Regions from separate parts of the Paracoccus sp. R86501 genome, predicted to be linked through region 1. Evidence: riboswitches for the same ligand, from Rfam matches in the RefSeq annotation. Region 1 holds a riboswitch; the other holds the start of a gene.
The links. Region 1 has a riboswitch for cobalamin ahead of SJY40_RS13180 (DUF1636 domain-containing protein). Riboswitches for the same ligand answer to the same signal wherever they lie in the genome.

Region 1 (3,401 bases):
TCGGCCACATCCCGACCCGAGATCAGCGCCACCGCGCCATCCAGCATCGCGTGCAGCCGGGCCAGCCGGTCGCGCAGCGCATCCGAGACGACGACCGCATCGGGACGATCGGCGATATCGACCAGACATCCGTCGAAATCCAGAAACAGCGCGGCATCTTTCGGCAGGTTGGGCGGGGTCATGTGCAGTCCTTTGATCGTGACATCATGTGAACCCCGCTATCGGGTCACGGGTTCGACCCCACGTCAACTTTTTGTGCCGCATTGCAGCAAGGTTTCAGAACTCGACCCCGATCTGGGCCTTGATGCCGGACCGGAAGGGATGCTTGATCTGGGTCATCTCGGTGACCAGATCGGCGGCCTCGATCAGGCTGTCGGGGGCACCGCGACCGGTCAGGACCACATGGGTCATCGGGGGCTTTTCGGCGGCAAGAAAGGCCAGCACCTGTTCGACATCCAGATAGCCATAGCGGAAGGCGATGTTGATTTCATCCAGCAGGACCATGCGGATATCGGGATCGCGGATCAGATCCTTGGCCTTTTCCCAGCCCGCCTGCGCCGCGGCGATATCGCGGGATTTGTCCTGGGTTTCCCATGTGAACCCCTCGCCCATGCTGTGGAACTGGCACAGGTCGGCGAAATGCGTCGTCAGCAGGCGGCGCTCGCCCGTGTCCCAAGCGCCCTTGATGAACTGCACCACCGCGCAGGGCATGTCGTGCGCGATGCAGCGCATGATCATGCCGAAGCCGCTGCTGGATTTGCCCTTGCCCGGGCCGGTATGGACGATGATCAGCCCCTTTTCGCCGGTCTTGGTTTCCATCATCCGGTCGCGGGCGGCCTTCTTCTTGGCCATTTTCTGCGCGTGCCGGGCCAGATCCTGATCGGGAATGGGGTCGGATTGGGACATCAAATCTCTCCTTCGGGTTGACAAATCGGGGCTGCGGGCCTTTGGTCGGCGCGTGTTGGTTCCTGTCGTATGGCAGGTGAAAAGGGAATGCGACAGGCAAGGCGTCACTGCCCGACCCAAGCGCAGCCGCCCCCGCGACCGTGACCGGAAAGGTCGCCCGATCCACTGGCCCCCGATGGGCTGGGAAGGTGGGACGACCGTAGGGCCCAGCCCAGAATCCGCAAGCCGGGAGACCTGCCAGCACCTGTTGATGACGGGCGAACGGGGTGTTTCGCGACCGGCAGGTGATGGCCGGAGACCCCCGTGCGATCCCCTTTCGGCCTTCACCCTTGAAGCCACAGCTTAAGGGAAGGGCCGCAATGCGCGCCATCTTGCATGTCTGCACCACCTGCCGCGGCACGGTGCCCATGGACGACCCCGATGCCCCCCGCCCCGGCGCGGTGCTGCATCAGGCCTTGTCCGACGACCCGCCCGCAGGTGTGGAAATCCGCCCCGTCGAATGTCTGTCCGCCTGTGCGCAGGGCTGCTCGGTGTCGCTGACGGGGCCGGGCAAGTGGTCCTATGTCTATGGCCGCCTGACCCCCGAAGACGCCGCAGATATCGCCACGGGTGCCGCCGCCTATGCCGCCAGCGGCGACGGCATCGTGCCGTGGCGCGAACGCCCGACCATCTTCCGCAAGCAGAGCCTTGCCCGCATCCCCCCGCAGGAGTGATCCCATGACCGATCTGACCAAGACCCCCGTGACCGTGATCACCGGCTTTCTGGGCGCGGGGAAGACCACCCTTGTGCGCCACCTGATGCAGAACCCGCAGGGCAAGCGACTGGCCGTGCTGGTCAATGAATTCGGCACGATGGGTGTGGACGGCGAGATCCTGAAAGGCTGCGCCGACGACAATTGCCCTGCCGAAAACATCATGGAGCTGTCGAACGGCTGCATCTGCTGCACGGTCGCCGATGATTTCATCCCGACGCTGGAACGGCTGATGGCCCTGCCGCAGAAGCCCGACCATATCCTGATCGAGACCTCGGGGCTGGCGCTGCCGAAACCGCTGCTAAAGGCATTCGACTGGCCCGCCATCCGGTCGCGCATTACTGTTGACGGCGTGATTGCGTTGGCCGATGCCGAAGCCGTCGCCGCAGGCCGTTTCGCCCCCGATGTCGCCGCAGTTGACGCACAGCGCGAGGCGGATGACAGCCTTGACCACGAAACGCCCCTGTCCGAGGTGTTCGAGGATCAGATCGCCTGCGCCGACGTCGTCCTGCTGACTAAGGCCGATCTGGCAGGCGAGGCTGGTGTCGCCGCCGCCCGTGCCGCCATTCTGGACCATGCCCCGCGCAAGCTGCCCATCCTGACCGTGACCGAGGGCGCGATTGACCCGCAGGTAATCCTTGGCCTCAACGCCGCCGCCGAAGACGACCTGGCCGCCCGCCCCAGCCATCACGATGGCCATGACGATCACGAACATGAAGATTTCGACACCGTCATCATCGACCTGCCCGAAATCACCGACCCCGCGCATCTGGTCGCGGCCATCGAACGTCTGGCCGTCGAACAGAACATCCTGCGCGTCAAAGGCCATGTCGCCGTGCAAGGCAAACCGATGCGTCTGCTGGTGCAGGCCGTGGGTGCGCGTGTGCGGCACCAATATGACCGCCCGTGGGGCGATCAGCCGCGCCGGTCGCAGCTGGTGGTCATCGCCGAACATGACGATGTGAAGCCCGACGCGATCCGCGCCATGCTGACCGGCGTGCCTGCCTGATGCATGTCGTCTTCCGCGAACGCCACGGGCTGGACCAGTCCGACGCCCCCTATGACCCCGGCCAGTCGCCGGCGGATCTGGTGGTGCTGTCCTTTTCGGACAGCGATCTTGGCGCCTTCGCGGCGGGCTGGCATCGCGCGGCGGGGGGGCTGCCGTCCCTGCGGCTGTGCAACCTTGTGGCGCTGCGCCATCCAGTGTCGGTTGACACCTATCTGGACCAGACGCTGTCGGGGGCCAAAGGCATCCTGATCCGCCTGATCGGGGGCGAGGCTTACTGGCCCTATGGTCTTGCCTCCGTGCAGGATCTGGCGCGTCGGCGCGGCATTGCGCTGGCCGTGCTGCCCGCCGACGGGCGCGATGATGCGCGGCTGGATCAGGTCTCTACCGTGCCCGCATCGGTGCTGCGCGTGTTGCGCCGCCATTGCGATCAGGGTGGCGCGGTGGCAGCCCAAGCGGCGCTGGCGCAGATGGCGATTGCGGCGGGCCTGCACGCGGCCCCTGTTTTGGGGCGCAAGACCCTGCCGCAGATGGGGCTGTATGACCCCGAACTGGGCATCATCGAAACGCCCCCGTCCGGCCCCTTGGCGCTGGTCACCTTCTATCGCAGTTGGCTGGCTGCCGCCGATACCGCGGCGATTGATGCGATGATCCACGCCCTGCGTGAACGTGGTTTCAACGCCTGCGGGGCCTTTGCACCGTCGCTGAAAGCACCCGGCTTTGCCGAATGGCTGCGC
Region 2 (3,401 bases), 1.6 Mb from region 1:
CCGGTCAGCACCAGATCGGGGGCCATCAGATAGATTTCCTCGGCGCGGCCATGGTTGGCGGGCAGCGCCTTGGCGGCATCTGCCATGGGCGACAGGTCGGGGTCCTGCGCATAGCTGCCGACCGAGATCAGCTGCCCCGGTGCCGCCAGCATCAGCGCCAGCTGATCCGTGCAAAGGTTCATGGAAACAACCCGCGCAGGGGCCGCCAGCGCCGGTGTCGCCACCAGCGCCAGCATCAGTGCCAGCCTAGAAAGAGGCACGCAGCCCCGCAAAGATCGCCCGGTCGGATGTGCCATAGCCCTCAAGCACCTGGTATTCGCGGTCCAGCAGGTTCTCGACCCGCAGATAGCCGGTGGTGGTGGGGGTCAGGTCACGCTCGATCTGGGCGTTCAGCACGGTGAAGGACGGCATTTCCGTCCCGTCATCCAGCAGCCCGTCCTGATAGGTTGCCTGAAGGCTGGCGCGGGTGGAGGCGTTTAGATCGCCCTCGACCCGCAAGGTCGCGCTGCGTTCGGGCACGCGGTTCAGCGGATCGCCGTTCGGGTCGCGCGTGTCGGTATAAGTCAGGTTGCCAGACAGGCGGATGCGGTCGGTGATGGCGATTTCGCCGGTCAGTTCGATCCCCTGGGTGCGGCTGTCGCCGGTGATCTGTTCATAGCCGAAGTCGTCCAGCGAATAGTCGATCAGATCGGTGATCTTCGCACGGAACAGCGTCACGCCGAAGCTGACGTCGGCGGTGGGGGCATAGTCCAGACCGATCTCGGTGCCGATGGCGGTTTCAGGGGTCAGGTCGGGATTGCCGCCCCATGTGGCATAAAGCTCATAGGGGGAGGGCGCGCGATAGCCGCTGCCGTGCTGGCCACGCAGGGTGATGGTGTCGGTCGCGCGCCAAGCGATGGCCAGACGCCCGGTCTCCTTGCCGCCGAATTGCGAATTGTGGTCGTGACGCGCCGACAGGGCGATATCGAGATCAGGCGTGGCGGCCCATTGCGCCTCGGCATAGAGTGAATTCGTCAGATAGCGTGCGTCGGTGGCATCGCCCTGAAAGCGTTCGTCACTGTGGCTGGCACCCCACGCAAGGGTCACGTCCTGACCGACAAGCGTGGACCCGTCATAGGCGTATTCGGTCCGCTCACCCTCATAGGGATAGGTGAAGCCCCCGAAGGTTTCCTGCCGCGAGGTTTCGCTTCGCTGCACCGAAAACGCGTGTTCGGTTACGCCCATGGTGTAATCGGCAAAGACCCGCGCCCCGCGCATGATGCCCGCGCTGCGGTCGGCATTGTTGACCAGCACCGGGAAGTCGCCATCGGTGTCGACGCGGGTCTTCTGCCAGAAGCCCGCAACGCCCACCGTCAAATCGGGCGTCAGGTCCTGACTGGCCGAGAGGGTAACGCGGGTGGCGCGGGCGCCGTCGTCTTCGGTATTGCCGTCGTTCTCATCGGCGACCGAAAAACCGTCGGTTTCGTAATGCTGCACCGTCAGGGCGGCGCGCTGGGTGTCGTTGGCGGCCTGCACGCCATAGGACAGGCGCGTGCTGTTGTTGCTGCCGTATTCCACGCCCGCCTGCTGGTGCAGACCCTGACGGTTGGCGTCCAGCGTGGTGATGGAGACCACCCCACCGATCGCCTCGGAGCCGTAGAGCGCGCTCTGGGGGCCCTTCAGCACCTCGATCCGGGCGATGTCGCCGGTCAGCATGGCGCCCGCGTCAAAGCGGATCTGCGGGGCCGAGGGGTCGCTGACATCGATGCCGTCCACCAGCACCTTGACGTATTGCGTCGGCAGACCGCGCAGGCGCAGCGTCGATTGCGTGCCGAACCCGCCGTTCGAGGTGACCGACACCCCCGGAAGCGTCGCAAGGTAATCCACCAGACGCGTAGTCCCGTCGCGCTGCAGATCCTCGCGGGTGATGATCTGGACGTCGGCGCCCGTGCGGCCCGGCTGGGTCGCTGTCTGATTGGCCGACATGATGATGGGGGGCAGCATGACGGGTGCTTCCTGCGCGGCGGCAATGCAGGGGGCGGTCAGGGCGGTGGCAAGGCAAAGGCGGGACAGCAAGGGCACGTTCTGCATCCTTCGGGATGCCCGGACCTGTCGCGGCCGGGCGGGTATGGTCAGCTGCGGCCCCAAGGGACCCCAACGGCGAATACCACCTCGACGGAAGATCCGTTTCACATATGCGCCCCGCATATGCTTTGGGTGATCGCGCTCGGCAGGTCTCCTGGCTGGGCGGGTCGTCGCTTGACCGGGCCTTCCCACCCCCATCGGGGACAGTGGCATATCCGACCTTGCTGACCGCTGACAGTTGCGGGGGCAGCCGCAGACTTTCACTGCGTTCCCTTTTCACCGGGCGAACCCGGAACCGAGGCAGGATGGCCCTAGCCCATCACGCCCCCGTTACGCAAGATTTATCGGGTTCTAGGCATGACAGATGTCATCGACCCACCCGGGGACGGTCATACTGGCAGGCCCAAGGATCTGTTGGTCGAAATCATCGGCGTTGACGCTGGCCTCGAGGTTCAGTTCAAGGCATTTCGCGCCGTTGCGCCCCGCGTGCTGGGCAAATCCTGCCGCGGGATAGACGTTGCCCGATGTGCCGATGGCCACGAAGAGGTCACTGTTTTCCAGCACGTCCCAGATGCGTTCCATATGCAGGGGCATTTCCCCGAACCAGACGATGTCAGGACGCGGGGAGGGCTTGCCACAGGCCGGGCAGGAGTCCTTGGGGTGCATGACCATGGGGGCAGGCCAGTTGTGCCCACAGGCGGCACAGCACGCGCGGTTCAATGCGCCATGCATGTGGATGACATCGCGGCTGCCTGCGCGTTCGTGCAGATCATCGACGTTCTGCGTCACAAGTGTCAGGTCGTGATGCGTGGCCAGCCGCAGCAGCGACAGATGCGCGGCGTTCGGCTGGGCCTCGAGCGCGGCCTTGCGGCGCATGTTGTAGAAGGCGTGAACCAGCGCGGGGTCCTTGGTGAAGCCTTCGGGGGTGGCGACATCCATGATGCTGTGGTTTTCCCACAGCCCGTCGGACGCGCGGAAGGTTGCCAGGCCGCTTTCGGCGGATATCCCCGCGCCGGTCAGAATGGTGATGCGCATGGATCAGCGGCAGAGGCGTTCGGCCTGACCTGCAAAGTTGCGATAGCGGCGCCAGAAGGAATTGTCCGAATCGCGTTTGGAGGTGCGGATTTCCTGCGCACGATGCGGATCGCGGAAGAAAGCTGCGGCCTTGCGCTGGTCCGACCGTGACAGGGTCTGATTGGCAACCTGCTGGATGCAACCGCACAGGGGGGCATTGCCACGGGCGCGATCGGATCGCACGCAGGCATTGTCGATGGGTCCGGCCATGGCCAGAGGGGTGGTCAGCATAATGGTGGCTGCCGCGATCACCAGACGGTTCA

Region 2: another riboswitch for cobalamin. It lies ahead of SJY40_RS05155 (TonB-dependent receptor plug domain-containing protein); the one in region 1 lies ahead of SJY40_RS13180 (DUF1636 domain-containing protein).

Annotation. Positions count from the first base shown of each region.
Region 1 covers NZ_JAXHPZ010000001.1:2,692,187-2,695,587, forward strand. The annotation lists gene otsB (trehalose-phosphatase) at 1-182, opposite strand, end outside; gene cobO (cob(I)yrinic acid a,c-diamide adenosyltransferase) at 277-906, opposite strand; cobalamin riboswitch at 946-1,163, shown strand; gene SJY40_RS13180 (DUF1636 domain-containing protein) at 1,266-1,619, shown strand; gene cobW (cobalamin biosynthesis protein CobW) at 1,624-2,667, shown strand; gene cobN (cobaltochelatase subunit CobN) at 2,667-3,401, shown strand, end outside.
Region 2 covers NZ_JAXHPZ010000001.1:1,049,870-1,053,270, forward strand. The annotation lists gene SJY40_RS05150 (ABC transporter substrate-binding protein) at 1-260, opposite strand, end outside; gene SJY40_RS05155 (TonB-dependent receptor plug domain-containing protein) at 247-2,061, opposite strand; cobalamin riboswitch at 2,191-2,379, opposite strand; gene SJY40_RS05160 (NAD-dependent deacylase) at 2,416-3,099, opposite strand; gene SJY40_RS05165 (hypothetical protein) at 3,103-3,401, opposite strand, start outside.